3 regions of the Sulfitobacter profundi genome follow, and region 2 is predicted to be linked to each of the others. Evidence: riboswitches for the same ligand, from Rfam matches in the RefSeq annotation. Region 2 holds a riboswitch; each other region holds the start of a gene.
What was found. A riboswitch is a leader RNA that binds a small molecule or an ion and turns the genes downstream of it on or off. The one in region 2 is predicted to bind thiamine pyrophosphate.

Region 1: another riboswitch for thiamine pyrophosphate. It lies ahead of thiD (bifunctional hydroxymethylpyrimidine kinase/phosphomethylpyrimidine kinase); the one in region 2 lies ahead of thiB (thiamine ABC transporter substrate binding subunit).
Region 3: another riboswitch for thiamine pyrophosphate. It lies ahead of thiC (phosphomethylpyrimidine synthase ThiC); the one in region 2 lies ahead of thiB (thiamine ABC transporter substrate binding subunit).

What each region holds. Positions count from the first base shown of each region.
Region 1 is NZ_JBHSWA010000001.1:99,077-107,032, reverse strand. Features, by position in the region: gene ACFQAU_RS00570 (HesA/MoeB/ThiF family protein) at 1-211, opposite strand, end outside; gene ACFQAU_RS00565 (thiamine phosphate synthase) at 208-804, opposite strand; gene ACFQAU_RS00560 (thiazole synthase) at 801-1,562, opposite strand; partial or broken gene ACFQAU_RS00555 (sulfur carrier protein ThiS) at 1,630-1,698, opposite strand; gene ACFQAU_RS00550 (FAD-dependent oxidoreductase) at 1,751-2,731, opposite strand; partial or broken gene thiD (bifunctional hydroxymethylpyrimidine kinase/phosphomethylpyrimidine kinase) at 2,724-3,526, opposite strand; TPP riboswitch at 3,593-3,689, opposite strand; partial or broken gene ACFQAU_RS00540 (error-prone DNA polymerase) at 3,801-7,128, opposite strand; gene ACFQAU_RS00535 (DNA polymerase Y subunit UmuC family protein) at 7,128-7,956, opposite strand, start outside.
Region 2 is NZ_JBHSWA010000001.1:1,631,676-1,639,631, reverse strand. Features, by position in the region: gene ACFQAU_RS08565 (6,7-dimethyl-8-ribityllumazine synthase) at 1-108, shown strand, start outside; gene ACFQAU_RS08560 (thiamine ABC transporter ATP-binding protein) at 105-797, opposite strand; gene ACFQAU_RS08555 (thiamine/thiamine pyrophosphate ABC transporter permease ThiP) at 784-2,340, opposite strand; gene thiB (thiamine ABC transporter substrate binding subunit) at 2,316-3,293, opposite strand; TPP riboswitch at 3,328-3,428, opposite strand; partial or broken gene aroC (chorismate synthase) at 3,437-4,629, shown strand; gene ACFQAU_RS08540 (DMT family transporter) at 4,640-5,578, shown strand; gene cobO (cob(I)yrinic acid a,c-diamide adenosyltransferase) at 5,649-6,254, shown strand; gene ACFQAU_RS08530 (alkaline phosphatase D family protein) at 6,314-7,861, opposite strand.
Region 3 is NZ_JBHSWA010000005.1:15,687-23,642, reverse strand. Features, by position in the region: gene ACFQAU_RS21290 (sensor histidine kinase) at 1-1,105, opposite strand, end outside; partial or broken gene ACFQAU_RS21285 (transposase) at 1,513-1,668, opposite strand; gene ACFQAU_RS21280 (Fe(3+) ABC transporter substrate-binding protein) at 1,899-2,915, shown strand; TPP riboswitch at 3,503-3,624, shown strand; partial or broken gene thiC (phosphomethylpyrimidine synthase ThiC) at 3,718-5,515, shown strand; partial or broken gene ACFQAU_RS21270 (ATP-binding protein) at 5,889-6,044, opposite strand; gene ACFQAU_RS21265 (sensor histidine kinase) at 6,161-7,564, opposite strand; gene ACFQAU_RS21260 (putative pterin-binding protein) at 7,534-7,956, opposite strand, start outside.

The DNA of each region.
Region 1 (7,956 bases), 1.5 Mb from region 2:
TTTGGTAGAGCGGTTGGCGGTGCAGGTTACTCTCGGCCACCACATCGCCATCGACCAGCGTGATGCGCCCCACACCGGCCCCGACGAGGTATTGCAGCACCGGCACCGCCAGTGCCCCGGCACCGACAACGAGCATACGCGCGGCAGCAAGCCGTTCCTGCCCCTCGGCACCGACCTGCGGCAGAATGGTCTGGCGGGCGTAGCGGCTCATGCCGTCACCTTGAGCCATTCGCGCATCCGCGCGTCGGGGTCGGCGTTCAGTGTGATATCCGTGACCGCCGCCACCGTGTCGGCCCCGGCGGCAAAGGCCCCCGGCGCACGGGCGACCGACATGCCGCCAATAGCGCAAAGCGGGATGTCACCGATCCGCGCCTTCCATTCGGTCAGCCGATCGAGGCCCTGTTCGGTCCATTTCATCTTTTTCAGAATGGTCGGATAGACCGGACCAAGGGCGATGTAATCGGGGGAGAGGGCCAGCGCGCGGTCAAGTTCGGCGTGGTCGTGGGTGGAGAGGCCCAGTTTCACTCCCGCGCGCCGGATCGCGGGGATGTCGGCTGTGTCCAGATCCTCTTGACCCAGATGCAGCCAGTCGGCCCCCAGTTCAATGGCCAGTTCCCAATGGTCATTCACCACCAACTGCGCGCCGTATTGGCGGCAAAGGTCAAGCGCGGTGGTGATCTCGGTCCGCAGCAGGTCATGCGGCGCGTCTTTGATGCGCAACTGCACCAGCTTGACGCCCAAGGGCACCGCCCGCGCAACCCATGCAGCACTGTCAAAAACGGGATAAAAACGCGGCAGGGTCATAGCCAAGCCTTTCCGATCACGGGGGTGGAGGGCATCGCCATATCGCGCTGGCCCATCGGGCCGGAGGCGGCGGCAAGCGCGCCCGCGCGGCAGGCCAGCGCAAAGGCCTCGGCCATGGCGGCGGGGTTGCGGGCTTCGGCGACGGCGGTGTTGAGGAGCACCGCGTCGAACCCCATCTCAAGCGCCTGTGCGGCATGGCTGGGCAGGCCAAGGCCCGCATCGATCACCATGGCCACCTCCGGAAATGCGGCCCGCAGGCTGCGCAGCCCGTGCAGGTTGTTCAGCCCCAGCCCTGACCCAATCGGCGCGCCCCAAGGCATCAGCACCCGGCAACCCGCATCGACCAGCCGCCCGGCCAGCACCTGATCCTCGGTGGTGTAGGGAAAAACCTCGAACCCATCGGCGCAAAGCGCCTCGGCGGCCTCAACCAAGCCGAAGGGGTCAGGCTGCAGGGTGTCGGCATGGCCGATAACTTCCAGCTTAATCCAATTGGTCCCGAAATACTCCCGCGCCATCTGTGCCGTGGTGATCGCCTCCCGCGCCGAATGGCAACCGGCAGTGTTGGGCAGCAGATGCACGCCGAGCCCGCGCACCATATCCCAAAACGCCTGACCCGCACCCTGTTCGCGGCGCAGGGAAACGGTTGCCACCGGGGCGGCACTTTGGCGAAAGGCGGCCTCCATCACCGCGGGCGAGGGATAGCGCGCGGTGCCCAGCATCAGCGGCAGGGGCAGCGAAATGCCGTAAAAGTCGCGCATCGCTTAGCCCCTGCATGGCGCTGAGCACTTCGAGCTGGTCGCCATCGCTCAGCGTCGTCGCGCCCCGCGCGCCTGCGGGGACGAAATTGCCGTTGAGTGCGGTGGCGACCTTGGCTTCGCCCCAGCCAAGCTCCACCAAGACCGCGTTAAGCCGCGTGGCAGTGACCTCACGCGCTTCGCCGTTCACTTCAATTTTCACGGAATAAATCCCCTGTTGTCGCTGTTGCAAGAAAGGCTGCGGCCTGTTCTGCCAAGGCCGGTGCCATGAGAAACCCGTGCCGAAACAATCCGTTAAGATGCAGCACTGCGCCGCGTTGCACGATGCCGGGAAGGTTGTCGGCAAAGGCGGGGCGCAGGTCGGCGCCCATCTCAATGATCTCGCCTTCGGCAAAGCGCGGGTCGAGCGCATAGGCCGCCGAGAGCAGTTCCAGCGCCGAGCGCGCGGTCATTTGGGCGCGACTGGCGCTTTCGATCTGGGTCGCGCCCAGCATATAAATTCCGTTCCCGCGCGGCACCACATAGAGCGGGTGGCGCGGGTGCAGCAGGCGGATCGGGCGGGTGAGGGTGATCTCAGGCGCGCGCAGCAAGATCATCTCGCCGCGCACCGCCCGCAGGCCGGGTAGGTCGGCGCTGGCGGCCATGCCACGGCAGTCGATCACCGGGCCTGCGACCTTGGATGGGGTGAGGGGCGTGGGCTCGACCTTCACCCCATGGGCGGCGAGCGTTTGGGTAAGATCATGCAGGGCTTGGCGCGGGTTCAGGTGCGCTTCCTCCTCAAAGAACAGCCCGCGCCGATGACGCCCGGTAAGCTCGTGCTCGACCGCCGCGATGGCCTCGGCGTCGCAAGGGGTGTGGCCGTCGGTCCGGTCGGCGAACCGCTGGATTTCAGCGCGGTCCCGTTCCGGGGCGAGGACCAGCGTGCCCCTATGGGTGACCTCGGTGATCTCAGACCAGAGCGCCGCGGCACGCCGCCCGTTGGTCACCACCGCAGGCTCGCTCAGCGCGCCTTCGCAGAAGGGGGCGAGCATCCCGCCCGCCCACCATGAACAGCCATGCGGCCCGGGCGTGCCTTTGCGGTCGACCAACCGGGGCCGCAGCCCCTGCGCCAGACAGGCCCGCGCGGCCCAAAGCCCCGCAACGCCTGCGCCGATGATGGTGACGTCACTCATGGGGCCAAACCGCGTGGAAATGATGCACCGGGCCGTGGCCATGCCCAATGTTCAGCGCATCCGCCGCGGCAATGGCGCGTTGCAGATAGGCATGCGCAGCCTGCACGGCCTGCGGCAACGTTTGCCCCCGCGCCAGCCCCGCGGCGATGGCGGCGGAAAGGGTGCAGCCGGTGCCGTGGGTGTTGGCGGTGTGCTGGCGGGGCGCGGAAAGGCGCAGGGTTTCAGCCGCGGTGATCAGCAGATCGACGCAGGTCTCCCCTTGCCATGCCCGCCCTTCATCAGCACCGCGCCGGGACCGGCAGAGAGCAGGGCGCGGCCCTGTTCCAGCATGGTGGCCTCATTGGTGGCTTCCGGCCTGTCCAGCAGCCGTGCGGCCTCGGGCAGGTTTGGCGTTAGTACATGGGCCAAGGGCAGCATCCGGTCGCGCAGTGTCGCCACCGCCTCGGCAGAGAGCAGCGCATCGCCGGATTTTGCCACCATCACCGGGTCGAGCACCACAGGCGCGGCGCAGCCCGCCAGCCCCTCGGCCACGGCAGTGATCGTTTCAGGATCGCCCAACATGCCGATTTTCACCGCACCGATCGCCAGATCGTCAAAGACCGCCGCCATCTGCGCCCGGATCATCGCGGGAGAGATCATCTCAACCCCGGTCACCGCGCGTGTGTTCTGCGCCGTCACGGCGGTGAGCACGCTGGCCCCATAGACGCCAAGCGCGCTGAAGGTCTTCAGATCGGCCTGAATCCCCGCCCCGCCGCCGCTGTCGGACCCCGCAATCGTCAGTGCTTGAAAAGCCATTTGGCCCCCATGTGTTAGATGGGCCAAGGGCGTGTGGATACGGGATAAACGACGGGCCGCGTGGGGCCGATGCTTGGTTCCGTTCCCTACGCCGGTACGACCCGGATCAGGTTCGATGGGTCGGTTTTCACCTCTCAGCCTTGCGGCACCCCAACGGATTGCGGGCAGGCTAGCGAGGCGGGCTGGCAGGGTCAACTGGTGATGGTTAATTTATGAGTTGTCGTTCTGTATCAACTATTTGCGAGTCACACTTCATCAAATACATGAAGATTCGTTAATGAAAATCCCGCGACTTCGGGATCACACGCGCGTCGCGCGGATGGCTATGCATCGCCACCTGACCGGGCAGCGGATGGGTCGGGTGATCACCCCGCGTGGTGATGCCGGGCATCGGTGCGTCCGACAGCGAAGCAAGCCTGTCAGAGCGGTCCTTAAGCCGGTCGGCCACCACATGGATCACCCGCCCGTCGGTCTGCACGCGCCCTTCGACCACCAGCAGCCGCGCGGCCATGATCGTGGGGCGGTAAAGCTTGAACATATTAGGCCAGATCACGAGGTTCGCCACGCCGCATTCATCCTCCAGCGTGATGAAACAGACCCCCTTGGCGCTGCCCGGCTTTTGCCGCACCAGCACCAGCCCGGCGAGCTTGACCCGTCGCCCATGCCCCATGCGTGCCAAATCGCGGGCCGAAGCAAACCCCTGCGCGGCGAGGCTGGAGCGGTAAAAGGACATCGGATGCGCCTTCAGCGACAGGCGCAGCGTTTGGTAGTCGGCCACGACCTGTTCGGCCTTCGGCATCACCGGCAAGGTGACCTCCGGCTCCGGCCCCTGAGCCGCGGCCTCCGCATGGTCAAAGATCGGCAAGGCGGGCGCGTCGCGCAGCCCTTGGGCCTGCCAGAGCGCCTGACGCCGGTCGATCCCCATGCTGCGCATCGTGTCGGCGGCGGCCAGTTGACGGATCGCCTTGGCATCGAGCCCGGCGCGAGACTTGAGGTCTTCGACATCCGCAAAGGCGCCTCGCGCCGGTCCATGATCCGCGCGGCGGCTTTTTCCTGCAACCCGTCCACCATGCGCAGCCCCAGCCGCAGGGCAAAACCGTCGCCGCAGGGCTCCAGCGTGCAGTTCCAGTCGGAGTAATTCACATCAACCGCGCGCACCTCGACCTGATGCTCGCGGGCGTCGCGCACGATCTGGGCGGGGGCGTAAAACCCCATCGGCTGCGAGTTCAGCAGCGCGCAGGCAAAGGCCGCCGGGTAGTGGCATTTCATCCATGAGGACACATAGACCAGCTTGGCAAAACTCGCCGCATGGCTCTCGGGGAAGCCATATTCGCCGAACCCCTTGATCTGGTCAAAACAGCGCTGCGCAAAGACCGGGTCATAGCCGCGGTTGGTCATCCGGCCCACCATCTTGTCTTGTAGCTTTTCAATCGTCCCGCGCGAGCGGAAGGTGGCCATGGCCTTGCGCAGCTCGTTCGCCTCGGTCGGGGAAAACTGTGCCGCGTCGATGGATATCTTCATCGCCTGTTCTTGAAAGATCGGCACGCCCAGCGTCCGGCTGAGGATGCTGAACAACTCGTCCTGCGGATAGGCCGGGCCGGGGGCGGGGTAGACGACGCTCTCCATCCCCTGGCGGCGGCGCAGGTAGGGGTGGACCATGTCGCCTTGGATCGGGCCGGGGCGGACGATGGCGACCTCGATCACCAGATCATAGAACACGCGGGGGCGCAGCTTCGGCAGCATCGCCATCTGCGCGCGGCTTTCGACCTGAAAGACGCCCAGACTGTCGCCCCGGCAGAGCATGTCGTAGGTGGGTCGCCCTGTGGCGTCGTCCTCGTGATCCTCCACCGGGACCGTGGCCAGTTCCAGCGGGCGGTCGTAATGCGCCTCGATCAGATCAAAGCATTTGGCGATGCAGGTGAGCATGCCAAGGGCGAGGATATCGACCTTGAAGATTTGCAGCGCGTCGATGTCGTCCTTGTCCCATTCGATGAAACTGCGCTCGGGCATGGCGCCGTTGCCGATGGGGACGATCTCGGTCAGGGGGCGTTCGGTCAGGATGAAACCGCCGACGTGCTGGCTCAGGTGGCGCGGCATGCCGATCATCTGGGAGGCCAGTTTCAGCACCATGCGCAGATAGGGATCTGACAGGTCCAACCCCGCCTCGCGGGCGCGGTCATCGTCCATCTGGCCCTCGAAACTGCCCCAGATCGTGCCCGCGAGTTTTGAGGTCACGTCTTCCGACAGCCCCATCGCCTTGCCGACCTCGCGAATGGCCGAGCGTGGGCGGTAGTGGATCACCGTGGCGCAGAGCCCGGCGCGGTGGCGGCCATATTTGCCGTACATGTATTGGATGACCTCTTCGCGCCGCTCATGCTCGAAATCGACGTCGATGTCGGGCGGCTCATCGCGTTCCTCGGAAAGGAACCGCTCGAACAGCAGGTTATGCACCGCCGGGTCGACCGAGGTGATGCCGAGGCAGAAACAGACCGCCGAATTGGCCGCCGAGCCGCGCCCTTGGCAGAGGATCGGCGGCTCAGCTTCCTCGCGGGCAAAGCGCACGATGTCGTAGATGGTCAGGAAATAGCGGGCGATCTTTTTCGACCCGATGAGCGCGAATTCCTTTTCGATGGTCTTTTCTACCCCTCGGGCACGCCTTGCGGGTAGCGCCGCGCCGCGCCCTCCCATGTGAGGCGGGCGAGTTCCTCCATCGGGCTGCGGCCTTCGGGGACGATCTCATGTGGGTATTCGTAGGCCAGATCGGTGAGGCGAAAGGTGATCCTGTCCGCCAGACGCCGCGTCTCGGCGATGGCATGGGGCCAGTCGGCGAAGAGGCGCAGCATCGCCTCGGGCGATTTCAGGTGCCGTTCGGCATTGGCGGCCAAGAGATAGCCCGCCTTGGGCACGATCACGCCCTCGCGGATCGCCACCATCACATCCTGCAAGGGCCGCCGGTGGCGCGCGTGGTAGAGCACATCGTTGGTGGCCAAAATCCTCAGCCCATGGGCGCGGGCCAGTGCGTCCAAGCGGTTGATCCGCGCCCGGTCATCGCCACGATAAAGGAAGCTTGCGCCCACATGCCGCATCCCCGGCAGTGCTTTCACCAGACGCGGCAGGCCAGCGGCAAAGACGTCAAGGTTCTCGGGCGGCATGACGATCAGATGCAGCCCTTCGGCGTGTTGGCTCAGCATCTCCAGCGTCAGATGGGTCTCACCCTTTTGCTGCCATTCGCCGTCTATAGATTGCATCTTGCCCGCCGACAGCAGCGTCGAAAGCCGCGCATAAGCGGCGCGGTCTTGCGGATAGGCCAGCAGTTCGGTCCCACAAAGCAGCGCCAGACGCGCGCCGATCAGGGGGCGGATATGGGCCTTTTCCGCCTCCACATGCAGCCGCACCACGCCCGCCAGCGTGTTGTGATCGGCGATGCCGAGGCTGTCATAGCCGTGGTGATAGGCCATCTCGATCAGGTCCACGGCGTCCGAGGCGGCGCGCAGGAAGGAAAAGCAACTGGCCAGTCCGAACTCGACATAGGCCGCCCGCGGCGGGTCGGCAAAACCGTCTTCGCCCAAGGTGCGGCGCTTATGTCCTTCCTGCTCGGGCATCAGGCAAAGAGCCCATGCAAAAACCAGCGCGGCTCGGCCCCGCGACCGTCATAGATCACCCCCTCGCGGTAGAGCCAGAAACGCTGGCCGCCCTGGACCTCGACTTTGTAGTAATCGCGCAGCCGGGTGCCGGGGCGGTCGCACCACCATTCCGGCGCGATGCGTTCCGGCCCGGTGTGGCGCATGGTTTTATAGGTGACGCGCCGCCAGTTGAACTGCGAGGGCGGGCCTTCGGGCACGGCATAGATCACGCGCACCTCTTCGGCGGGGGTCAGCAGACGCAGCGGACGGTCGCGCAGCAAGGCGGGTGCGGCTGTAGGCGTGCCGTGCAGGGCGTCGACACGTTGCTCCACCCGTTCGGGCTTATGGGTCTCGCGCCACTGCGGCCAGTTGACTTTGTCCGCGCCCAGCTTCGCGGCGAGCCGGTCGAGCAGCCCGGCCACATCCGCCGAAGGGTCGCGTTTGCCGTCGAGGTGGTCTTGCATCAGCGGCAGCGGTTCGCTGGTCAGCGCCTCCAACGTCAGCAGGTCAAAGCCGAAGCCGCTGTCGATGTTTTCCAGTTTGCCGTTGAACAGCCTGCGCAGATGCGCGGGGTCACGGCTGGCCCGCGCTGTCGCCACCCCAAGGGCGCGCCAATCGCCGTCGATGCGGTAGATGGTCAGGCGCAACCGCCGCGCGCCAAGCTCGGCGCGGGCCAGAAGGGTGCAGAGGTCATCGACCAGCGCGGGCAGATGCGGGGCGGGGTCGATCACCGGCTCAGGCAAGCGGCTGCGGGTCATGAAGTGGCGGTGATCGGGTGGGGCGTTCAGCGGGTCGGGCGCGGTGCCA
Region 2 (7,956 bases):
ACCAAAGGACGCGAGGCCGCCCAAGCCGCCCTCGGCATGACCCAAGCGCTGGAGGTGTTTTCTTCAAAAGAAAACGCCCCGGAAATTTCAAAAATTTCCGCCGCCTAGCCGAGATAGGCGCGCAGGGCCGGAGGCGGGTTGTCCAAAAGCTCCGCCGCTGGCCCCGGCGCATGGGCGCGCCCGCCTTCGACAAAGATCACCTCATCCGCGATGCGCCGCACGTCATCCGGCGCATGGGTCACCATTATCAGCCCCGCCCCGGTCTCTCGGGCGAGGTCTTGGACCAGATCAAGCATCTCAATCCGCAGCGCCGGGCCGAGCGCGGCAAAGGGTTCGTCCAACAGCACCCAAGGCCGCGCCTGCACCAGCACCCGCGCCAGCGCCACGCGGCTTTGCTGCCCACCCGACAGCGCACCGGGGCGTTTGGCGGCGTGATCGCTCAGCCCCACCCGCGCGAGGGCGGCATCGATCCGCCCTTGATCCGCCGCCTTCAGCCGCAAGTCAGGGCGCAGCCCAAGGCCGACGTTCTGCCGCACGGTGAGATGGGGAAACAGGTTATTATCCTGAAACAGCATCGTCATGCCGCGCTGGCCGGGATGCTGTTCGGTGATGTCTGCGCCATCCCGCAACAACCGCCCCGCCGCCACCGGCACAAACCCACAGATCGCCGCCAGCAACGTCGACTTGCCCGACCCAGAGGGGCCGATCACCGCATAGCTGCGCCCCGGTGCGAGGGTCATATCGGCGACAAGGCTGAATTCGCCCCGCTCTATGCGCATCTTTTCAAGCGTCAGCATGCCAGCGCCCCCATTTGTCGCAGATGAAAAACACCGCCAGCGCCAAGACCAGCAGCAACAGCGCCGCACCTGCTGCGGCCTCCATCCGGTAAGCGCCCATCAGACGGTACATTTGTAAGGGCAGCGTCGCACGGTCCTGATCGGCGAACAGCGCGATCACGCCGAGGTCACCCACCGACAGCGCCCCGGTCAGCCCGGCGGCAAAGCCCAGTTGTGGACGCAAGCGCGGCAAGACCAACAGACGCCAAAGCGCCCAACCATTCATGCCGAGGGTCTGCGTCAGCGGGCCATAATCCTGCAACGTCTCACGCAGCCGCGGCACCAGAATGCGCAGCACGAAAGGCAGCGCCATCAGCGCGTTCACGAGGGCCGTAACGGGGAGGCTCAGCCGCGCCGGTTCGAGCACCGGGTTGATCAGAATGAACCAGCCCGTGCCGATCATCAGCGGAGAGGCCGCAAGCCCCATCAGGCCAATCGCCTCCACCCCGCCGCGCCGCCGGGTGGCGATCCAGCCTGCCATCGGCAAGGCCAGTGCGGCGAGTACTATCACGCTGAGGCCCGCAACCAGACTGCTATTCAACGTGGCCTGCCAAACCGAGGGTGGCAACTGCCCTACCCCCGCCAAACCACGCAGCACCACAGCCCCCAGTGGCAGCAGCAGAAACAGCGCCGCCAACGTGATAACGACGATATCCAACGCTCGCTGCCCCCCGCCCAGCGCATCCCAGCGGCGCAGGGGGCGGTCCAGCCCACCGCCCAAGCTGATCGGCGGGATCAGCCAAAGCGCCGCAACCGCCGCAGCACCCGCGAGCACAAGCTGCACCACCGACAAAAGCGCCGCCCGCCCAAGGTCAAAATCAAACCGAAACGCCTGATAGATCGCCAGCTCGATCGTCGTCGCGCGTGGCCCGCCACCCAGTGTCAGGGCCACGGCAAAACTGGTCAGACAAATCACGAAGATCAGCGCCGCCACGCCGGGCAGAACCTGCCGCAGCATCGGCCATTCCAGCGCCAGAAACAGTGCACGGGGCGTCATCTGCAGCTGCCCGGCCAGTCGAAACCGCTCGGACGGTATGCTCTGCCAGCCTTGCAGCAAAAGCCGTGTTGCCAGCGGAAGGTTAAAGAAAACATGGGCCAGAACCACGCCGTGCAGCCCGTAGATCGACACCGGTGGCAGGCCCAGAGCCGCGCCAAACTGGTTCAGCACACCAGACCGCCCAAAAACCGTGAGCAACCCCAGCACCGCCACGATCACCGGCAGAATAAACGGCGCGCCGAGCAATGTAATCAACGCCCCACGCCCCCAAAACCGCCGCCGCGCCAAGGCCCGCGCGACCAGCACCGCCAGCAGCACAGACAGCACCGCCGACCACACCGCCTGCGTGACGGTAAAACGCACCGCCGCCCAATCCGCCGCCCCCAGCCCCGCCGCCACATCGGCTGCCATGAAAACGGCAACCAACGCAGCAAGGATCAGGCCCGCGACCAGTGCGGCGGCGAAAAGCCCCGTCTTGCCGCTTAACGCGACAGCGCGGTCAGCCATTCGTCCAAAGCCTCTTTACGGAGCGCGGGGACTTCGCCGTTCGGCACCAACAGCGCCTTGCCGGGCTGGATCATCCCGTCAAACCCTTCGGGCAGACCGCCTTCGGGCGTCACGGCGGGGTACATCCAGTTGGTCGTCGGCAGCACCGATTGCGCGGCGTCAGAGACGAGGTATTGCAGGAACTGATCGGCCAGCTCCGGCTGATCCGACCCCGCGAGCTTCCCCGCCACTTCGATCTGCATGTAGTGGCCTTCGTCAAACAGCGCCGCTGTCTTGCTGTCATCCTCCTCTGCGATCAGGTGATAGGCAGGCGAGGTGGTGTAGCTGAGCACCATATCGGCCTCGCCTTCGAGGAACAAACCGTAGGCTTCGGACCACCCTTTAGTCACGGTCACGACATTGTCGGCCAGCCCCGCCCAAACCTCGGGCGCCTCATCGCCATAGGCCGTTTTGACCCACATCAGCAGACCCAGACCGGGGGTTGAGGAGCGCGGGTCTTGGATGACGATCTTCAAATCGCTCTCGGCCAGCGCTTTGAAATCGGTGGGCGCGGAGAGGTCCGTGCCATGGACAAAAGCGAAGTAGCCCCAGTCATAGGGGACGAAGACGTCATCTTCCCAAGTGATCGGCAGATCATAGTCAGCCTGCAACCCGCTCGGCGCGAACAGCTCAGTCTCCTTCGCCGCCGCGACAAGGCTGGTGTCGAGCCCCAGTACGATATCCGCGTCAGAGCGCGCGCCCTCAAGCTTGAGCCGCGCCAGCAGTGCCGCGCCATCGCCCATGCCAACGAATTTCAGGTCGCAGCCGCATTCGGCCTCGAACCCCTCTTCGATGGCCGGGCCGGGGCCCCATTCGGTGACGAAACTGTCGTAGGTATAGACCGTCAATTCAGGCGTTTCGGCCCATGCAGCCGATGCGCCCAAGACGCCCGCAGCAAGTGTAAGATACTTCATTGCATCCTCCTTTTGCGGCGAAAGGTAAAAGGTGGATGTCTGTCCGGACCTTCCCTCCGCCGGTGTTAACCGGTTCAGGTTCAACGGGTCCGCACAACACGTACATCTCAGCCCAAAGGCCCCCGAGGTAGCGTCAGGGGTAGATGCCCCCCACACAATTGGCAAGGCAAATCCCCTTGAGGCAGGGCGCTGCCCCGGCTAAGGGTTTGACAACAGGAGGTCCGCCCATGTCGATCAACAGCTTTGGCCATCTTTACCGGGTCACCACATGGGGCGAAAGCCACGGTCCCGCCCTTGGCGCCACGATTGATGGCTGCCCCCCGGCGTGCCGATTGACGAGGGCATGATCCAGCAGTGGTTGGACAAGCGCAAACCGGGCCAGAACAAATACACCACGCAGCGGCGTGAGGCGGATGAGGTGCGGATTCTGTCGGGCACCTTTGAGGGCGTCACGACAGGCACGCCGATCCAGTTGATGATCGAAAACACCGATCAGCGCTCCAAAGACTACGGCGATATCAAGGACAAGTTCCGCCCCGGTCATGCCGACATCACCTATTTCCAGAAATACGGCATCCGCGACTATCGCGGGGGTGGGCGTTCCTCGGCGCGCGAAACGGCGGCGCGGGTGGCGGCGGGCGGTCTGGCGCGCGAGGCGATCAAGGCGCTGGCCCCGAACCTGCAGATCACCGGCTATATGGTGCAGATGGGTCCGCATAAGATCGACCGGGATGCGTTCGATTGGGACCAGATCGAGCAGAACCCGTTTTGGGTGCCCGATGCCAAGGCGGCGGACGACTGGGCCGCGTATCTCGACGGGCTGCGCAAGTCCGGCAGCAGCGTGGGTGCGATCATCGAAGTCACCGCGCGCGGCGTGCCTGCGGGGCTCGGCGCGCCGGTCTATGGCAAGCTCGACACCGATCTGGCCGCCGCGATGATGAGCATCAATGCCGTCAAAGGCGTGGAAATCGGCGAAGGCATGTCAGCCGCGATGCTGACCGGAGAGCTGAACGCGGACGAGATCACCATGGGGCCAGAGGGGCCGGAATATTCCTCCAACCATGCGGGCGGCATCTTGGGCGGGATCAGCACCGGGCAGGATGTGGTCGTGCGTTTCGCGGTGAAGCCGACCTCAAGTATCCTGACCACGCGGCGCACCATCACCAAACAAGGCGAAGAGACCGAGATCATCACCAAAGGCCGCCATGATCCCTGTGTTGGTATCCGCGCGGTGCCGGTGGGCGAGGCGATGATGGCCTGCGTGCTGCTGGATCACCTGCTGCTGCACCGCGGTCAGATCGGCACTAACCGCGGACGGATCGGCCCCGAAGCATGAGGACCAGAGCATGAAAGTCGATGATTTCTCCGCCCGCCCCGCCCTTGGCGTCGGGCTGAAGATCACGGCGATCCTGCTCTTTACCTGCATGTCTGCGATCATCAAATCGCTGGCCGACGATGTGCCCGCGGGCGAGTCGGTCTTCTTCCGCTCCTTCTTTGCCATTCCGGTGATCCTGATCTGGCTGGCGCAACGCGGCAAACTGAAAAGCGGGCTGAAGACGAAAAACCCGATGGGCCATGTCTGGCGCGGGCTTTTCGGCACCACGGCAATGGGGCTGACCTTTACCGGCCTTGGCCTGCTGCCCCTGCCCGAGGTCACCGCCATCGGCTTTGCCACACCGATTTTCACTGTGATCCTTGCCGCCGTGTTGCTGGGCGAACAGATCCGTCTGATCCGCGTGACTGCCGTGGCGATCGGGCTGGTCGGGGTGATGATCATCCTCTGGCCGCGTTTCAGCAGCATCGGTACGATGGAACAGACAGCCACGATTGGTGCGCTGTTGATCCTGATGGCGACGATGGTGCGCAGCCTTGTGCAGATCCACATCCGGCAATTGGTGCAGAACGAAGACACGGCGGCGATCGTCTTTTACTTTTCCGTCACTGCATCGGTCTTGGCGCTTTTCACCCTGCCCTTCGGCTGGGTCATGCCTGATCTGCAAACCTTTGGCTTGCTGGTGTTGGCAGGGTTAATCGGCGGAGTGGCGCAGATTCTTATCACCTCGGCTTATCGCTTTGGCTCGGCTTCGATGCTGGCGCCATACGACTATACCTCGATGCTCTTTGCCATCTTGCTGGGCTACGTCTTCTTTGCCGAACTGCCGACGATGATGATGCTGGCAGGCGCGGCGCTGGTGATCAGCGCGGGCGCGCTGGTGATCTGGCGCGAGCGGCAGTTGGGGATGGAGCGCGGCAAAGCGCGGTCTGTCACCGATCCCAAGGCGTGATTCATTGCGGGCTTTCGCCCGGCTCGCCCTCTCCCTATGGTGCCCCGAAACCGGATAGAGGAGATGACCGATGAGCGACGCGGATCCGCAAGACCACAAGGAAAAGATGCAGCAGCGTCAGGCCGAACAGCGCGCCAAGGTGGCCGAGCTGCAAGACCCTGACAAGGGTCTTGTGCTGGTCCATACCGGGCCGGGCAAGGGCAAATCCTCCTCTGCTTTCGGGGTCGTCGTACGCGCGCTTGGCTGGAAACAGCGCGTCGGTGTGGTGCAGTTCATTAAGGGCAAATGGAAGACCGGCGAACGGCTGTTCTTTGAACAACTCGATGAGGTGACATGGCACACGATGGGCGAAGGTTTCACCTGGGACACCCAAGATCGCAACCGCGACATCGCCGCCGCCGAGGCCGCATTTGGCAAGGCGCGCGAGATGATGGCGAGCGGGGACTATGACCTCGTGGTGATGGATGAGATCAACATCGCCATCCGCTATGAATACCTCAAGATCGAAGACGTCATCGCCGGGCTTGATGCCCGCGACAAGCGCACAGCGGTCGTGCTGACAGGCCGCGACGCCCGGCCCGAGCTTTGCGACTATGCCGATCTGGTGACCGAGATGTCAGAGGTCAAACACCCGTTCAAAGCAGGCATCAAAGCACAGCGCGGCGTCGACTACTGAAACGAAAAGGATCGCCCGCTTCTGGGCGATCCTCTCAATCCGACCGCTCAAACGGGTCTTTAGATCGCGGCCCCCTTGGGGTCGAGCGTCACCGAGTAGATCTCGGTGTCGGCACGGTCCATCAGGCGCACTTTCATCTGCTGGGTCTTGGCGTCGATATCGACCAAGCCAAAGAATTGCAGACCAGCAGAAGGCGGCAGGTTCACCTGACCCTCCTCCGGCGCTTTGACGTATTTCAACTCGGGGCCAAAGGTGCCGTCCAATTCGTTCGGGCCAAACGTGCCTGCGTGCAGCGGGCCCGAGACAAACTCCCAAAACGGGTCGAAATCCTGAAACTGCGCCTTGTCGGGGTTGTAGTAATGCGCGGCGGTGTAATGCACATCTGCCGTGAACCAGACGACGTTGTCGACCTGCGCGGTCTTGATGAAACGCAGCAGCCCCGCGATCTCTTGCTCGCGCCCCTTGGCGGCACCGTTGTCGCCATTGGCTACCGCTTCGGCCCCGCCGCCGACGACCAGTCCGATGGGCATGTCGCAGGCGATGACCTTCCATGTGGCCGACGAATTGGTCAGTTCCCGCTTGAGCCATGCCATCTGCTCGGCCCCGAGGATCTCTGTGGCCTGCGACATCTCGGTCTGCATGTTCTCGCTGTTCGGCCCCCGGTAGCTGCGCAGGTCAAGGAAGAAGACATCCAGCATCGGACCGTAGTTGATCTTGCGGTAAACCCGGCCCGGCTCGGCGGGGGTGATACGCAGCGGGGTCATCTCGTGAAAGGCCTGCGAGGCGCGGGCGGCGAGGACGTGGATCGACTTTTCGCTATAGCGGTCGTCTTCCATCAGGCTGCGCGAAGAGGACCAATTGTTCACGACTTCATGGTCGTCCCACTGCATGAAGGTCGGCACATGGGCGTTCATCTCGCGCACATGATCGTCCATCAGGTTGTATTTCCACTGGCCGCGATATTCGTCCAGCGTCTCGGCCACTTTGCGTTTCTCATCGATGATCGTGGTGTTTTTCCACAGCGTGCCATCCTCAAGCTGCACCTCATCCTCAAGCGGGCCATCGGCATAGATGGTGTCACCGGAATGCAGGAAGAAATCGGGGCGGTGTTTGGCCATGGTCGCATAGGTGCGCATGCCCTCATCGTCGATGCCCCAGCCCTGACCGGCGGTATCGCCCGACCAGGCAAAGCGCACGTCGCGGCGCGCGGTGGGCGCGGTGCGGAACTGGCCGATGATCGGCTCTGAAGTGGCGTTGATGTCGCTCAGGTCGGCAGCGGTGAAGCGGTAAAAGATATCCTGATCCGACGGCAGCCCTTCGACCAGACGTTTCACGGCCAGATCGTGGTTCGGCAGCGCGTTCATCGGTGCAAGCTGCCGGGCGTTGGCGAAGCTTTCGGTTGTAGAGATTTCAACCTGCACCCGTGCCGGGCGGTCGGTGCGGGTCCAGATCATGCCGGATTGCGTGTCGACATCACCCGATTGCACCCCATGGGTAAACACCGGGCGCGAGGCGGCACGGCTGAGGCTGGGCATGGCAAGGCTTGCGGCAAAGGCGGTGGAGCCCGCCAGCACAGCGCGACGGGTCGGGCGGATCAATTTGGTCATCTTTGGCTTCCTCTGAGGGTGGCGATGGCCGCACAGAACCCCCGCCGCGTGACAGAGCGCCGACAGATGCGTGACTCTTTGGCAAAGCTTTGGCG
Region 3 (7,956 bases), on a different contig from region 2:
CATGGAGCGCCATGGCAAGGCCGGAAATCGCCTTGTTCGGAACGAGCACCTGTGAGCCCTCGACCCTGATTTTACAGGCCTCATCCTTGAACGGGGCCAGCACGTGGTCGACAAGCTCCGAAACCGCGAGCGCACGGGCTTCTTTTCCGAACATCAAATCGGTGGCGGCCGACATCGCGCGCAGACGCGCCATAAAGCTTTCGTAGTGCGCGTCCCGGGCCCAGGTTCGACCGGCGATCGCTCCCATCAATGCTGCCAGGTTCTTCAGCCGGTGGCGAAGTTCATCGGCGACAGTTGCGATGCGTTCTTCCTGTCGTGCCTGTTCGGTAATGTCGAACACCACCCCGATTGCACGTTCCCGCCCGGTATGATCGACCGGCGCCAGCGCGGCCCTGAGCAGAAACACTCGTTCCGATCCATCAGGAAACAGATGACGCACCTGTGTCTGAAGCTTGTTTTCACCACTTGCCCGCGCCTCTGCTCCAGCCTTTGCGAGGCGCTCGCCCTCGCCCGGAGCATAGCGCGCCCGGAAATCATCAGCAGCGGGCTTGGCATCGTCCGGGAAACCGTAGAGCCGGTTCAACTCTACCGAGGACGTGACGATATCGCTCTCGAGATCGATCTCCCAGACAGCCATCTGGGCGGCATCGAGTGCAATGCGCAGCCGTGCCTCGCTTTCAGTCAGGGCGCGCCGCATTTCCTCCCGCTCGGTGATATCCTCGATCGAGCCGCTGTAATGAACGGCCTGGATCTTGCCCTCGACCTCAGCAAACCGCGCTACCCCATGAGCTCTCACCCACCGAAGTTCACCGGTGTCAGGGCGCGTGATCCGATAGACATAGCTCTCCTGTAAGCGGTTCTCCGGATCGAGGGCGTGCTCCAGCGCGGCAAGCATATCGGCAGCATCATCGGGATGGGTTAGCGAGCGCACTGTGGCGAAAGTTGCTGGCTCATCTTGCGAAAGACCCTGAATCTCTCGCGCAAGAGAAGAAAAATAGATCTCGTCCGACCGAAGATCCCAGTCCCAGACACCAACTCCTGCGGCAAGGCAGGCAAGTTGATAGGGATCGCTGTCGCGGGGTTCCGACCTCTCTTCGTTTTGCATGTGTGGCATATCCTTATTTCCCGCCACCGGCCACTTTGAACAGGAAGCCAAGAATGGGCAAGCGAAACGCTTTGGTGACAACACTGACGTCTGCCTAAAAGCCGCAGCCTATTCATCTTATGCCAAAAGACGGCGTCATCCCGTCTAATTTGCTGGGCAGGCTTCAAGTTTTCGAATCGCGCACCTCTTGAGACTGAGGTTATGGCGGAGTTTCGGCAGCGGTCATTGCCATCGGAGCGTCAGGGGCTGAAGGGATCGATGATCTTCGATCCCTGCTTGCAGAATGGCAGGAGATCAATGCCATCGTAATGATCGTCCTGCACCGGCCTTGGGAGAAAGACACTCATCTGCGCCAAATCTTGCAACGTGCGGCGCGAGCGCCTTTCCTGTAGGGCTTTTCGCGTTTGCTGCGGTGCAGGAAAGATCTTGACCAATTTCCGGAGATTTTGGGCGGTTGCGGCGAGCAGGAATTCGTCATTTGCACCGCATGGGCCACGTAATCAGAGCCTTCCGAGGCCGAGGGTGCGCTTGAGATGCGTGAAGAGCATCTCGACCTTCTTCCGGAGCTACCTTCTAGGCAGCCACGGAATGTCCTATTGCGCAGCCAGACAAGTCGAGATGTTTGTTCCGCCCTCATAGCCCGGCCTCTCGGTGCGCTCAATGGCTGATGGTCTGCGTCGGGAAATGGTGCCGGACCTTCTGACCGATTTTATCGGAATTGGTTGCAGGGGCGTCTAAAATCTGTTTCTTACTGTTTCAGTCAAGTTACTCCAAACTGGAACAGGACCCTGATATGACCTTCTGCAAAACATCGACTGCCGCCGCCGCGCTGATGTCGCTGGCACTACCCGCGCTGGCCGATGGCGAGTTGAACCTCTACTCCGCCCGTCACTATGACACCGATGAGCGCCTTTACTCCGACTTTACCGAAGCAACTGGCATCACCATTAACCGCATCGAAGGCAAGGCCGACGAACTGCTGGCCCGTATGGAAGCCGAGGGTGCCAACTCCCCCGCCGACTTGCTGCTGACCGTCGACACCAGCCGCCTCAAGCGCGCCAAAGACATGGGCCTGCTGCAAGCGGTGGAGAGCGACACGCTTGAAGAGCGCATTCCCGGCAATCTGCAAGACGACGACAACCAGTGGTTCGGCCTGTCGCAGCGCGCGCGGATCATCTTCTTTAACAAAGAGACGCTGGACACCCCACCCGCGACTTACATGGACCTCGCCGATCCTGCCTACAAAGGTCAGGTCTGCATCCGGTCCTCGACCAACACCTACAACCAGACTCTGTTGGCTGCCATCGTGACGCACGAGGGTGAAGAAGCCGCGACCGAATGGGCACAGGGCGTGGTCGACAACATGGCGCGCGCACCGCAGGGCGGTGACACCGACCAGCTGCGCGGCATCGTCTCGGGTGAATGCGACATCGCGGTATCCAACAGCTACTATTTCGCCCGCGCGATCCGCACCGATGTGGACGGCGTGAGTGCCGATATCGACAAGATCGGCCTGATCTGGCCGGACCAAGAAGGCAACGGCGCGCATATGAACCTCTCCGGCGGCGGCGTGGCCAAGAACGCGCCGAACCGTGAGAATGCTGTGAAGTTCCTTGAGTATCTCGCCTCTGATCAGGCGCAGGTCTATTTCTCGGCCGGTAACGATGAGTTCCCGACGGTGGAAGGCGTTGAACTGGCTGATAGCGTAAAGCAGTTGGGTGAGTTCAAAGCCGACGAGGTGAACCTGTCGGACGTGGCCGAGAACATCGGCACCGCGCAGAAAATCTTTGACACGGTTGGCTGGGAATAAGACTTCACATCAAGTAACGCAGAAGGCGGGCTTTCGAGCCCGCCTTTTATTTTAGCTTCGATCATCGCCGATCCCGGTACCGTAAAGGGCGCGACCCGAGCCGCTCGGCCATCTAGCTGACCGTCGCTAGGATGAAAAACCTGCGCTACATAGTTCCGCTTGAACTCGTCCTAAACCGATTGTGCGGCTGAATCCGCGCTTCTACTCGGTTCCCAAATTGCCAAGTAAGTATCTACAAAATCTAAGGACACCTCATTCATCGTCAATTCGATCCACCAGATCCCGGAACTATTGTCACGTTAACTCGCCGACATTTCAAGGTGGCATGCCGAACGTTGATCAAGGGGCTGAATAACCGCGCAGAGAACAGCCATTTGCCTTTCCGAAAGCGAGAGCTTGCAAACTCGGCGAGTTAACGTGACAACACACTTCGGCCGCCCGTCAGAGGCGCCCCACGACGCCAACCATCCGTAAAAGTACCAAAGATCGGAGCGGATATCGGCCAATCAAATGCCTTCAGCAATGGCTTCGCCACTGACGGTACCTTATCGGCTGCCCTTGCTCTTCTGAAATCTATTAGATACGTACATCTTACGCAGGGGAGTCCCAACTGAGGGACTGAGAGGCGACTGACAGCAAGGCTGTAGTGTCGCGACCCTTTGAACCTGACCCAGTTGATACTGGCGTAGGAAGCATTGGTCGCCCCTCCCGAACTGGGTGCGTGGCCAGACAGGGGCATGCGCCCGTTTCCAAGCCAAAAATCGTCTGTGTCTTTTTGAGTTATCAACTTGAGGAGCACGCCATGAATATTCCGAATCCTAAAGTCACAACAGGTGAATTGCCTGCATCGCGCAAAATCTATGTGAAAGGCAGTCTATATCCCGAAATTCGTGTGCCCCTGCGCGAGATTTCGGTTCACCCGACCGCAGGTGAACCGCCGCTGCCAGTCTATGACAGTTCTGGTCCATATACCGATTCAAACCATCTGACCGACATCAGACATGGCTTGCCCGTTTTGCGCCGAAACTGGATCATCAGACGCGGCGACGTCGAATCCTATCAGGGGCGGAACACGCAGGACGCTGATAATGGCTTTGTGCAGGGTGATCGCTTGACACCTGAATTTCCGGTGCAACAGCAACCCTATCGTGCAAAAGAGGGCAAGGCGGTAACGCAACTGGCCTATGCCCGGGCAGGTATTGTCACGCCCGAAATGGAGTTTGTGGCCATTCGCGAAAACCAGTTGCGTGAAGCGGTATCTGCGCCGCGCGATGGCAATGACTTTGGCGCAAACATTCCAGACTATGTAACGCCCGAGTTTGTGCGAGGTGAAATCGCCGCCGGCCGGGCGATTATTCCCGCCAATATCAACCACCCAGAGATTGAACCGATGATTATCGGTCGCAATTTTCTAGTGAAGATCAATGCCAATATGGGCACGTCTGCCGTCACATCTTCGATGGAAGAAGAAGTGGACAAGCTTGTCTGGGCAATCCGCTGGGGGCCGATACGGTCATGGACCTTTCGACCGGTCGCAACATCCATAACACGCGCGAATGGATTATCCGGAACAGCCCTGTGCCCATTGGGACCGTGCCAATTTATCAAGCGCTGGAAAAGGTTAACGGAATTGCCGAGGATCTCACATGGGAGGTCTTCCGCGACACATTGATTGAACAGGCCGAACAGGGGGTGGATTACTTCACCATTCATGCGGGCGTGCGTTTGCATATGGTGCCAATGACGGTGAACCGAGTGACGGGGATTGTGTCGCGCGGGGGGCTATCATGGCAAAATGGTGCCTGCATCACCACAAGGAAAGCTTTCTGTACGAGAATTTCGACGAGATTTGCGATATCTGCCGCGCCTATGATGTATCGTTCAGTCTTGGCGATGGCCTGCGCCCGGGGTCGGTTGCAGACGCCAATGACGAAGCGCAATTTGCTGAGCTCGAAACATTGGGCGAGTTGACGAAGGTCGCTTGGGCCAAGGATTGTCAGGTGATGATTGAAGGGCCGGGCCACGTGGCCATGCACAAGATCAAGGAAAACATGGACAAGCAGCTTGAGTGCTGCCACGAGGCGCCGTTCTACACACTTGGACCACTAACGACCGATATTGCGCCGGGGTATGATCATATCACCTCTGGTATCGGCGCTGCGATGATTGGTTGGTTCGGATGTGCAATGCTGTGTTACGTGACCCCAAAAGAGCATCTTGGCCTGCCAGACCGTGACGATGTCAAAATTGGCGTTGTCACCTACAAAATCGCCGCTCACGCTGCCGATTTGGCCAAAGGGCTGCCCGGTGCACAACGGCGCGACGATGCCTTGTCCCGCGCCCGGTTTGAGTTCCGTTGGGAGGATCAATTCAACCTTTCGCTGGACCCGGAAACCGCGCGTGACTTTCATGATCAAACGCTGCCGAAAGAGGCGCATAAGGTGGCACATTTCTGTTCGATGTGCGGGCCGAAATTCTGCTCCATGCGGATCAGCCATGACATCCGGGCCGAAGCGCACAAAGATGGGATGGAGGCAATGGCTCAAAAGTTCCGCAACGGCGGCAACCTATACATGCCGGTTGATGTGTCTGACGAGTGATAATAACCGCGGGGCAGTCTTGCCGGGCTGGTCTCTGCCATTGAGCTGGCGCGACATGGAGCAGACGTGCGGTTTTTGAGCTCGGCGACAATCGGGGGTCGCGCAGCCTTGCGCGCTTTGCGGGCGGTATGTTGGCGCCTTGGTGCGAAAGCGCAGCGGTTGAACAGCAGGTTATCAAGCTTGGGACAAGGGCGGCGGATTCACGGTCACAGATTACGCTTGTCACGCGGCGCGGAACTCGTGTGCTCGCCCCGCCGCGCGATCGGGGAAAACTTACACGAATTGCCAGGGTGTTGTCACGTTAACGGGCCCGAGGTTACTGGTCCATTGATCTGGGCGTAGGCCGTTTCGATGCAGAGATTGGGGCTTTATGGCGATCGAGTAGCGCTTTCGTCATCTTGGCGTCTCCGAAGACCGATGGCCACTCAGCGAAGTCGAGGTTCGTCACGATGATGGACGTGCGCTCGTAAAGACGACTGACGAGGTAGTACAGCAGCTGGCCGCCGGTCTGTGCGAAGAGGATATAGCCGAATCAGTCGAGGACCAGGAAGCCGAGGCGGCACAAGCGAACCGCAGCTTCCCACGCTCACCGGGAGGCGCGAGGTAAGGCGAAGTGACGCCTTCAGATCATGCTTTTGCTTGGGTTTAGGAGTTTTCGGGTAGGAGATCGAACTCAATCCAAAAGGTTGAGCCCTTTCCTTCAACCGACTTGAACTCGATCTTTCCGCCCAGCAAATCAATCAACTGCTTTGTGATGCTCAAACCCAGGCCGCTGCTCTGAGTGGTGCCCGTGGTGCCCGGATTGACCTGGTGAAAGGGGGTAAAGATCGCATTTTGTCGGTCTATCGGTATTCCTATGCCATGGTCGGTGACCTCTATCCGCACCTTCTGGTCAATTTTTTTCAGGTTTATTTCCACGACATCGCCTGAAGACGTAAACTTTGTAGCGTTTGAAATCAGATTGGCCAGAATCTGACTGACGCGGGCGCTGTCCGTCAGAGCTTTCATCTCCTCGTCCGGTGTGTTCACGCGATAGCTGACGTTGTGTTTGTCACCGTAAGCTTGGCACCCTTCGACAGCTGAAGACACGACTGTATTGAGATCGACAGGTTTGCGTTCCACTTTCACTTTACCCTCTGTCAAAGCCTGCGCGTCCAAAATGTCATTGACCAGCGCCAAGAGCCGATCTCCATTGCGAGATGCGACATCAAGTAGCTTGAGCGCGGCTTCATCCTTCATCGTATCTGCAACTCGGCTTTTCAATAAAGCCAGGCCACCGATGATGGAGGTCAGAGGCGTCCTTAGCTCGTGACTGACGATGCTCATGAAATTCATTTTCATGCGGGCAGCGGATGAAGCTTCCTCAGCAAGATGGCGCATCTCTTGTTCAGCATGCTCGGCGGTTCTTAACTCCAGCATGAGTAAAAGAATGAAGATCCCCAGAAGCCCCAGAATGGTGGCGCTGAGATAGGCCACGGTATGAGACAGAGTGAGGAGAGCCGCCCTAAACTCCGCCATGGCTTCGGATTTTTCTTGCGCGACGGTTAGTAAAAATTCCCGGATAGAGAGATCAAAGCCTTCCAGTGCAAGGAGAATACTTTCCGCTCTTTCGCTGCGTTCTTCGCCAGTAAGACGATCGGTGTTGAGATCTTTGATCGCAGGCTCCAGACGCTTGAAGGTTGCCTCAAGCTCCGGCACCACGTCGGCATTGATTTGGAAGGTTGCGATAAGCTTCGGAAGCTCTCCCTTCTGAAGGATATTAATCCGGCTCCAGGCGATGTCAAATCGCATGGCCACATCGACCGCTGACTTATACCCGAGAGCATACTCGCCGAGGGCATTCTCGAGTCGTAGCAATTCAAACTGCAATTGCGAGGCAACCCACAGAGGGTCACTCTGCTCAGCAGTTTGAATATTCTGGACTCCGTCGTCCAGCTTGGAAAGCACGATAATCCCAAAAATCACTGCGCCGATAAACAATAGCAGGAGCAGGCCGCGGATAAATTTCCTGTAAGGAATTAGTCGACGGAGATGCTCTTGAGCTGCCATACCAACCTATCATTGTAGATCTCGTCATGAAGTTCCGGATTGCCGTCCATCGGGTAGATAACCCAAATCGGTCCCTTGTCACGAACTGACATTGTCTCACCGTTCAATAAGACCGCCAGAATGACGTCATACTCAAACGCGTCCGCAGCTGGCACTTTCGATGAGAAATCGTTGAGCGCGACCATTTTCAGGGTCGCACCTCGCGCAACATCCATCCCTTCAAGAACTGATCGCAGGGCCGGTCCTTGAAAGGTGGTCGCTTCGTCAACGTAGTCATTTTTCGTCACAACGGTCGTCTGCGGCATCGCGAGGATTTCTTCGAGCGTGAAGCTCTCCGTTCTATCCGGCGTCGTAACAGTTAGGATGTCCTGCGCGTAGCCCAAGGTTGGAGC